2 regions of the Weizmannia sp. FSL K6-0777 genome follow, and region 1 is predicted to be linked to the other one. Evidence: riboswitches for the same ligand, from Rfam matches in the RefSeq annotation. Region 1 holds a riboswitch; the other holds the start of a gene.
What was found. Region 1 has a riboswitch for cobalamin ahead of NST70_RS01380 (ribonucleoside-diphosphate reductase subunit alpha). Riboswitches for the same ligand answer to the same signal wherever they lie in the genome.
Positions count from the first base shown of each region.

Region 1 (5,252 bases):
CAAAGCCTGGCAAGCGGCGAGGATGAAAACGTTCAGTATTGAGTTGCTCGTTACGGTGGCGGTTGCAGGTGCCTTCCTGATCCACGAATATATGGAATCCGCAGCCGTCACTCTTCTGTTTTTGTTCGGCGATTATTTAGAAGCCAGGACATTAAAGAAAACCCGTTCGTCTTTAAAGCAATTGGCAGATATGGCCCCGCAGGAAGCGATCTTGCTTCAAGAAGACGGAACCCGAAAAAAAACGGCCGCAGATCGCGTCCGGGTAGGGAACAAGCTGGTTGTCCTCCCGGGCGGCAAAATTCCGGTTGACGGGACCATTGCAAAGGGCCGGGCATTCGTGAACGAATCAGCGGTTACCGGGGAACCGGCACCCGTCATGAAAAAAGAAAACGATCCTGTTTTTAGCGGCTCGATTTTAGATAACGGCTATATCGAAATGATCGCTGAAAAGGTCGGGAATGACACAACCTTTGCAAAGATGATTGAACTGGTGGAAGAAGCACAGGATGCAAAATCGAAAACCGAACGTTTCCTCGACCGGTTTGCAAACTATTACACACCGGCGATTGTCATCCTTGCACTCGCCGTGTTTGTTTTTACCCGTGATTTTCACAAAGCGATTACCTTCCTGGTCATTGCCTGCCCAGGTGCGCTCGTGATTGGCGCTCCCGTGTCAAACGTAGCGGGAATTGGAAACGGCGCGAAACACGGTGCGCTGATCAAAGGCGGGGATGTGATGGAAAAACTGTCAAAAGTGGATACGCTCGTATTTGATAAAACCGGCACGCTGACAAAAGGGAAGCCGGAAGTCACGGATTTGCACCTGCTTGGCACAAGGCGCGAAGAGGAAGTGCTCGGGCTTGTGGCCAAGGCGGAAACCGTTTCTGAACACCCGCTCGGCCAAACGATTGTGAAAGAAGCAGAAGCAAGGGGCATCCCGTTTAACCGGTATCACTTGCAGGAAGGTGAAGCGATAAAAGGGAAAGGCATGACGGCAACCATTGATGGCATAGCCATTACTGTGGGGAACCGCAAATTGATGGAAGCACAAGGCATCACCATTTCTCCATCAGCGGGCAGTTACGCAACCGATCGTGAAAAAATGGGGAATACTGCTATTTTTATTGCGGTCAATGGAAAGTTGGAAGCCATTCTGTCCATCGCCGACCAAATCCGTGAAGATGCCCGGGCTGCCTTGGAGGACATGCGCGCTGCCGGGATCAAAAGGATCGTCATGTTAACAGGCGATAACCGCCATACCGCCCGAGCCGTCGCCAACCAATTGGGTATTGATGCCTTTCATGCAGAGCTGCTTCCGGATGAAAAAGTGGACTATGTGAAGAAACTGAAAGAGGAAGGAGCTGTTGTGGCGATGGCAGGAGACGGCATGAATGATGCCCCTGCGATTGCAACGGCAGATATCGGGCTTGCCATGGGGAAAGGCGGAACGGATATCTCTATCGAAACGGCTGATATCGTTTTGATGGCAGACAAGCTTTCCCAATATGCCCATGCCTTTGCCCTGTCGAAAAAAACGATGCGGAATATGAAACAGAATATAGCAATTGCACTTTCGGTCGTCGTATTTTTGCTTGTTGGTGTTCTTCGGGGACAAGTAGACCTTGCAGCCGGGATGTTTGTCCATGAAGGAAGCGTTTTAGCTGTTATTCTAAATGCAATGCGGTTGATCGGATTTGCACCAAAGGGCGGACGGCAGAAGTTCAAGATCAGCAAAATCGGCCAACTTGATGGAGATCAATTACGGAAACCAGTGCGGCATGTAAAATAAAAACAAAAGGAGGGAAACGGAATGAAAAAAGCCGTGATGCAATTAGAAACGTTAACCTGTCCGTCTTGTATGAAAAAAATAGAAGGCGCGCTGGACAAAGTGGAAGGTGTGGAAAATGTGAAAGTACTTTTCAACGCCAGCAAAGCAAAAGTGGATTTTGACGAGGCAAAGGTTTCGGCAGATGAATTGAAAGAAATCGTTGAAAAAACAGGCTATCAAGTTCAAGCAGTGAAGACGAATTAAAAAAGGATAAGGTTGAGGCCAGTTGTTGGTCCCAACCTTTTCTTTTTTTGCAACCTGAAAGACGTATACGAATCAGCCCAGAAAGGTCGCGGTTGTTGGATCAACTTTTTCATTTTTGCAACTGCTGCTTGAAAGGGGCGGGAATAACGGGCTAATCGGGATTGCCTCTATAACGTAGACAGGTTCTATGTGAAGGAAGGCCTCCGTTTTTTTCAAGCTTCCTTAACAGGAAGATCTTCGTTATTTCGTGCTTCCTTAACGTAGCTGGGCTCTATGTGAAGGAAGGCCGTCGTTTTTGCATGCTTTCTTAACGTAGCCGGGTTCTATGTGAAGGAAGGCCGTCGTTTTTGCATGCTTTCTTAACGTAGCCGGTTCTACGTGAAGGAAGGCCGTCAATTTTGCAAGCTTCCTTAACATAGCCGGGTTCTATGTGAAGGAAGACCTCCGTTTTTGCATGCTTTCTTAACGTAGGCGGGCTCTATGTGAAGGAAGGCCGTCGTTTTTGCATTCTTCCTTAACGTAGCTGGGCTCTATGTGAAGGAAGGCCGTCAATTTTGCAAGCTTTCTTAACGTAGCCGGGCTCTATGTGAAGGAAGGCCGTCATTTTTTCAAGCTTTCTTAACGTAGCCGCACTCTATGTAAAGGAAGGCCGTCAATTTTCCGTGTTTCCTTAACGTAGCCGCCCTCTATGTAAAGGAAGACCTCCGTTTTTTCAAGCTTCCTTAACATAGCCGCGCCCTATGTGAAGGAAGATCTTCATTTTTCCGTTCTTCCTTAACGTAGATGGGCTCTATGTGAAGAAAGCCCTTCATTTTTCCACGCTTCCTTAACATAGCCGCGCCCTATGTGAAGAAAGGCCTTCGTTTTTCCATGCTCCCTTAACGTAGCCGGGTTCTATGTGAAGGCAGCAGCCCACATTTTCACCAGTGCTTTACGAAGAGCGCCCCTATGAGAAGGAAACGCTTAAAATTTTTGCCATTGTGCTTCTGGTTTTTTGCAATGTCATGTGTGGGGGAGAAATTTAATGGGTAAAGTCAAACCGATGTATTGTACCTGCTCCCTCAATCGTCTAAAATGGATAACGGACTGTGAAAATCCATTCCTTAAGGAAAAAGGCGAAGAAGGCTGCTCCGTATTCGGCATCTTTTTACGGACAAACTTGAAACATATTCAACGTAACTGAGGATTGATATCTTTTGTCGAATATGGTAGGATAACAACATATAGAAATTCTAAAACAAAAAAATACTAAATATAGTATGCGAGTATTGGTGGCTTTGAGATGCCTGAAAAGGGAATCCGGTGGGAAACCGGAGCTGCCCCCGCAACTGTCAGTGTGGACGAAAGAGCAAACCACTGTACCGGCTGCTTTTTTTGGCGGCGGTATGGGAAGGGCTTCATTAGAATGAAACACAAGCCAGGAGACCTGCCAATACTTGAAGTTTCTATTCTTCGGGGTGCGGGAACGGGAAACGGTAAAACAGATGATCACGGATGCTGTTTTTCTGCCGTTTTTGCCGTTCATCCCCCTGAAATGAACGGTTTTTTTGCGTTCAAAAAAGGGAGGAGAAAACGTGATATCTATTCAACTGGAATCAAAAGAAATGATTTTGCAGCTCATTGATCAAATGTCTGCAGGCCTGGAGATTGAAACCGGCGCTTATAAGGAAAAGATTTTAAAGTTATGGGACCAGGATGCCTCTTTGGTGGAAAAAACAGATCTACTTATTAAACATGCCCTTGAAAATATCGATGAAGCAGGTGCGGCCTGGACATTCTTTGCAGCGAGAATTTACTTACATAAGCTTTATGCCGAAGCCGCCAAAAACCGGCATTATGATCCAACCCTCAAGTACGGGTCTTTCTATGATTTGATCAGGCAGCTGGTAGAAAAAGGCATTTATTCTCCAAAACTGCTTGACAAATATACAAAGCAGGAAATAGAAACGCTCGGCCGCCTAATCGACCCGGAGAAGGATTTGCTTTTTACGTATCCCGGCCTCTATACGCTCGTAACCCGTTATCTGGCAAGTGATTTTGAAAAGCATGTCTATGAACTGCCGCAAGAGCGCTGGATGGTGATTGCGATGTACCTGATGCAGGATGAACAGCAGGAAACCCGGATGGAACATGTGAAGGAAGCGTACTGGGCACTCAGCAATCTGTACATGACGGTCGCAACCCCGACGCTCGCGAATGCGGGCAAAACGCATGGCCAGCTCTCGAGTTGTTTCATTGATACAGTGGCGGACAGCCTGCAATCAATCTATGACAGTAACACCGACATCGCCCAGCTTTCGAAAAACGGCGGCGGGATCGGTGTGTATATGGGAAAAATCCGTGGACGGGGAAGCGCGATTAAAGGTTTCCCGGGCATGTCGAGTGGTGTGGTGCCGTGGATCAAACAACTGAACAACACGGCAGTGAGCGTTGACCAGCTCGGGACAAGAAAAGGCGCCATTACCGTCTACCTCGATGTGTGGCACCGCGACATTGAAGATTTTCTCGATTTGAAGTTAAATAACGGCGATGACCGGCTCCGTGCCCGCGATATTTATACAGGCGTGTGCATCCCAGATTATTTTATGGAACAGGTGGAAAAGCGCGGGGACTGGTATGTTTTTGATCCGCATGAAGTAAAAGAAGTCATGGGGTTTGCTCTTGAAGATTTTTACGATGAAGAGAAGGGAAAAGGGAGCTGGCGTGAAAAATATGAGGCGTGCATCCATGCCGATCTCCGTTCGAAAAGGAAAGTTCCGGCGATCGAGATTATGAAGCGCATCATGAGATCGCAACTTGAAACAGGAGCGCCGTTTATGTTTTACCGCGATGAAGTGAACCGGCAAAACCCGAACAGCCACAAAGGGATCATTTACTGCTCCAATTTATGCACGGAAATTGCCCAGAACCAGTCCCCGACTGAGCTGATTGAAGAATGGATCAAAGAAGAAAATGTGATCGTAAAGAAATACCGTTCCGGGGATTATGTCGTCTGTAACTTGAGTTCCATCAATCTTGGGAAAGCTGTCCCGGACGGGGTGCTCGAACGGCTTATCCGCATCCAGGTCCGCATGCTCGATCATGTGATTGATGTCAATACGTTGCCCATTAAACAAGTGCAAATCACGAACAAAAAGTACCGTGCGGTCGGGCTTGGCACGTTTGGCTGGCATCATTTGCTGGCACTTGAGGGAATTGAATGGGAAACGGAAGCAGCCGT
Region 1 is NZ_CP151971.1:268,344-273,595, forward strand. Features, by position in the region: gene NST70_RS01365 (cation-translocating P-type ATPase) at 1-1,789, shown strand, start outside; gene NST70_RS01370 (heavy-metal-associated domain-containing protein) at 1,811-2,032, shown strand; cobalamin riboswitch at 3,285-3,481, shown strand; gene NST70_RS01375 (hypothetical protein) at 3,438-3,656, shown strand; gene NST70_RS01380 (ribonucleoside-diphosphate reductase subunit alpha) at 3,607-5,252, shown strand, end outside.

Region 2 (5,252 bases), 710 kb from region 1:
GTTTGTAAAAGGTTTTCCGTGAACATTTTCGACAATGTCTTGTTGGTGATCATATTGTCATAGCTTAGTTCATAATTGGATATTTGCACGGCGGCACCGGTCATCATCGCCGCACCCTGTGCGATTCTTTTCACCTTTTCAACCACTTCGTTTAAAACAGCGCGTGCTTTGGCGCGCACATAAAACTGGGCTACCGCCTTATCAGGGACAATGTTTGCGGCAATGCCGCCTTCTTTGATAATGCCGTGGATACGGACATCGGAAGTGACATGCTGGCGGAGCGCATTTACGCCGTTAAACAACTGGATCGCCGCGTCGAGTGCGTTAATGCCGTCTTCCGGATTGGATGCCGCATGGGCTGATTTCCCGCGGAAGTCAAACTGGATCGCGTCCATCGCAAGCGACTCGCCGCTTTCATACGACTCATCGGCCGGGTGGACAATCATCGCGGCATCGATCCCATTGAAAATGCCCTGTTCCGCCATCGCAACTTTCGCGCCGTTCGTTTCTTCCGCCGGTGTCCCAAGCACCACCACGCGGCCGCCGGTTTCACCAATGATTTTGCTTAAAAGCAAGCCCGCACCTGCGCTCATCGTTCCGATCATGTTGTGGCCGCAGCCGTGGCCGACACCCGGAAGCGCATCATATTCGCATAAAAAGGCAACTGCCGGTCCCGGTTTTCCGCTGTCATAAACTGCTTTAAAAGCAGTCGGCCTGCCGACAATCCCTTTGTCCACCGAAAAGCCGTGTGACGTAAGGAAATCCGTGAGCAATTTCATAGACTGGTATTCCTGGTCGCCAAGTTCGGGATGATGATATAAGTAGTCGCTCATTTCCCAGAGCTTGGACTCGATTTGACTCAAATGGTGTCTAAGCTGTTCCTTCATTGGATGGCCCCCTTGTATTGTTCGTGTGCGCCAAAGTTAATATTTATAAATAATATGTTATAAATATACATCACCTTTCCCATTCGGGCAACCCTTTTTTTATAAAAAATACAAAAAGACCCCATCTTGCTTTCAGATGGAGCCTTCTTCGTCATATAAACTACTGCTATTCATGAAATGTTCCAGCCATACGGTTTGCAAATGTCCCGGTGCTCACCGGCACGGGCACAGCAACCATGCCGGCCGTCGCGGGGGCCGTAGATTTGCTGGATGTCCCGTGGCTTTTTTGCAATATGCGGGCTTCCTTATGCCATCATTTTGCAAATATCATTTGAAAATGCAACCGGGTCTTCAATCTCGAGCCCTTCAATCAGCCGCGCCTGGTTATACAACAGGTTTGTATAAAGCTTGCATTTGTCCTTGTCATGGGCGAACGCCTCTTTTAATGCGTTAAATACATCATGATGGATGTTAATTTCGAGCACTTTATCGGCTTTCACATTTTGCCCGTTCGGCATGGCGCTCAGCACCTTTTCCATTTCAATTGATACTTCGCCGTCCGTGGTGAAGCAGACCGGATGCGATTTTAAGCGGTGCGAGGCGCGGACATCTTTCACTTTTCCGTCCAGTGCCTCTTTCATAAATGCAAAGAGATCTTTGTTTTCTTTTTCCTCGGCATCGGTTTCTTTTGTGTCTTCCGTTTCAAAGCCGAGGTCGCCGCTTGACACGGACCTGAATTCTTTTTCCTTATAATTCATGAGCATCTTAATCGCAAATTCATCAATATCTTCCGTAAAATAAAGGATTTCGTATCCTTTATCAAGCACAAGTTCCGTCTGCGGCAATTTTTCAATCCGGTCGATCGACTCGCCGGTTGCGTAATAAATGTATTTTTGGTCTTCCGGCATGCGACTTACGTATTCATCAAGCGTAACAAGCTTTTTCTCTTTTGAAGAATAAAACATCAGGAGATCCTGCAAATCTTCTTTGTGCGCGCCAAATTCATTGTACACACCGAATTTCAGCTGGCGGCCGAATGATTTGAAAAACGCTTCGTACTGCTCGCGGTTCTCTTTCAAAAGGTTTGCCAGTTCGCGTTTGATTTTGCTTTTGATATTTTTCGCAATCAGCTTCAGCTGACGGTCGTGCTGGAGCATTTCCCGCGAAATGTTCAGAGACAAATCTTCGGAATCGACCATCCCTTTGACAAAGCTGAAGTAATCCGGTAAAAGATCCGGGCATTTTTCCATAATCAGGACGCCATTCGCATACAGTTCCAACCCTTTTTCATATTCCGGCGTATAATAATCGAACGGAATTTTTTCCGGAATGTAAAGAATCGCATTGTAACGCACAGTGCCGTCGACTTTGATGTGGATATGCTTAACCGGTTTGTCAAAGCCGTAATGCTTTTCCATATAAAATTGCTCATAATCTTCGTCTGTCAGTTCGTTTTTGTTTTTGCGCCAGATCGGGACCATGCTGTTGAGCGTTTGTTCTTCTTTGACCTCTTCGTACTCATCTTCGCTGCCTTCTTTCAGGCGCCTTTCCGTTACTTCCATTTTAATCGGGTAGCGGATAAAATCAGAATATTTTTTCACGATGGCCCGCAGCCGGTACTCTTCCAGGTACTGATCGTAGTCTTCATCCTCTGTGTTTTCTTTCAGCTTCAATATAATTTCCGTGCCGTTGCCGTCTTTTTCGCACGGTTCAATTGAATAGCCTTCCGCGCCTTTCGACTGCCATTTATAAGCCTGATCGCTCCCTGCAGCCTTGGAAATGACGGTAATTTCATCTGCCACCATGAATGCCGAGTAGAAACCGACGCCGAACTGGCCGATGAGGTCATATCCGTCTTTCATTTCATTGTCATTTTTAAACGCAAGTGAACCGCTTTGTGCAATGGTGCCGAGGTTTTCTTCCAGTTCCGTCTCCGTCATGCCGATCCCGGTATCGGAAACCGTCAGTGTCCTGTTTTCTTTGTCCGGGGTAATTTGAATGTAGTAGCTGTCTTTATCAAATGTTAAATTTTCATCTGTCAAAGCTTTGTAATAAATTTTATCGATCGCGTCGCTGGCGTTGGATATCAGCTCGCGCAAGAAAATTTCTTTTTGCGTGTAAATCGAGTGGATCATCATGTCGAGAAGCCGTTTGGATTCTGCTTTAAATTCCTTTACCGCCACTTCGATCTCTCCTTTATATGTATAAATGATGGCAATGCCCCTTTAGCACTCCGAACGCAAGAGTGCTAACATCTTATTTTTTAGCACAGCACCGCTTGTTTGTCAATGAAACAGTGGCAGAAATTGTCCTTTCCAACAGGCAGGGGTTGTTCTATAATTAGTAACTGACATCTAAATACGGGCCTGGGCGATGGAAACAGGTGAAATTCCTGTACGGTCCCGCCACTGTGATGGAAAAAATTTTCCTAAGTCAGATCTTTCTCCCAAGCTGCCGGTTTATTTGAAGCCTACGAGGTATAGGCGAAAAATTTTTGCCCTTGTATACCTCTTTTTGTACAGGGGTTTTTTTATGGAAAGGAGAGCGGTAATGGTGGGGAAAAAATGGTTCGGGATTCTCTGGGGAATTGTTCTTATTTTTGTGTTATCTTTCCCGTCCGAAAGCTTTGCAGCAGTATCTGTCAGCAAAGACATAAAGAATACGGCATCATATTTTAAATCTTCCGCTTTAAACTCTGATTTTGCAGTAGCCGCACTGGCAAAGGAGAATTTGCTAACAGCCAATGAGATAAAGCAGTACCGGGGAGTTTTAACAGACCGGGTGAATGCCAAAAAGGTAACCGGTACGGAACTCGTTAAGACCATCATCGCTCTAAAAGCGATTGGAGAGGATCCGGAAAACTTTCAAAAGCAGAATTTGATCAAACGCGTATACGATACGGCGGCAGAAAGCTCGGTAACCGGATATGCCTATGATTTAATCGCTTTGAATACGGATGACTATGAGATTCCGAGTGATGCACCGAATACTCCTGCTAAAATTGCAGCAAAACTGGTTGATGCGGAACTTCCGGACGGCGGTTGGAGCTGGAGTTCTTCCGCCAAAAATTCGGATGTTGACTCAACCGGCATGGTACTGACCGCACTTGGCACTTATCAGGATAAACATGATAAAGATGTGAACACGGCAATCCGTGACGGCATTAAATACTTGAAGGCAGCAGAAAAAGAAAACGCCAGCTTTGACAACTACGGCATTAATTCGTGCACAACCGCCCAGGCCATCATCGGTCTTGTCTCTGTCGGCGTTGACCCGACAACCGGTGATTTTGTTAAAAAAGGCACGAATCCTATTTCTGCACTCAGCACATATAAAGATTCCAAAAACGGCGGGTACAAATGGCAAACGACAAGCGAATCTTCAGACAGCTTTTCAACAGAACAGGTTTTCCAAGCCCTTGTCGCCTATGACCTTTTTCTAAAAGGAGATACCCTGTATAACTTCAGGAATATTAGCAGATCCGATGCCGGCAGTACGGGCGCAACTGATTCGGATGCTGAAGACAAAGATCCAGGCAAAAGTCCCGGTCACAGCCCGGCTGCAGCTCCTCCGAGAGTGGTTGAAAAGCATACGAAAGAAGTCGTAACCAAAACGAACACCATTACGAATACGAAAGACCATACGATTACGCATAACAACACCACTACAAAAACCAATACGGTGGAAAAACCGGCTGCAGCCAAAAAACAAACGCCGGCAAAAACAAAAACAGCTTCAAATGCAAAAAAAGAGGACAAGCCTGCAACTGCAGCTGCCCAGGCACCCCCTGCAGAAGATGTGCAGCAAGAGCCGAAAAAAGTCGTCATTACCAAAACAACGGGTGTTTCTCCTGTGCACGGCTGGGTCGGTTCCCTTTCTGCGGGTGCAGGCGTCATCCTGCTAATCATCCGTAAAAAATTTCTGGGGGTATGAGCAGGAATGAAATATAAAAGTATCATTATTGATAGTATTGCCGTTTTATTGATTGCATTCGGCGCCTGGTTTTTTATCGATGGTTTCCATTTTGAATCGAAAACCGTTAAAACTTATTCAGAAACAACACAACTTGCAAACACTTCAGCGAAGGAAAAGGATGCGGCAGCAAAAGACAGTACATCCGGAAAGAAAACGGACGCCGCCGGCAGCAACAAAACGGATGAAAAAAGCAATACGGGCGGATCCGAAAGCAATGCGGCGGATTCAGCTGCCCACTCCAAAAATGCTGAAGAAAAGGCTTCTGCAGACAGCAAGACGGATAAAGCACCTGCCACAAATACCAAAACGGCGGTCACATCCAGCACATCAACGAAAACGACAACCGGGGCTTCTTCGTCCGGGTCCGGCAGCAGCCACGCTTCCGGCAAC
Region 2 is NZ_CP151971.1:3,143,718-3,148,969, forward strand. Features, by position in the region: gene NST70_RS15070 (M20 family metallopeptidase) at 1-887, opposite strand, end outside; gene htpG (molecular chaperone HtpG) at 1,193-3,070, opposite strand; adenosylcobalamin (AdoCbl) riboswitch at 3,236-3,383, shown strand; gene NST70_RS15080 (terpene cyclase) at 3,420-4,820, shown strand; gene NST70_RS15085 (DUF4430 domain-containing protein) at 4,827-5,252, shown strand, end outside.
Region 2: another riboswitch for cobalamin. It lies ahead of NST70_RS15080 (terpene cyclase); the one in region 1 lies ahead of NST70_RS01380 (ribonucleoside-diphosphate reductase subunit alpha).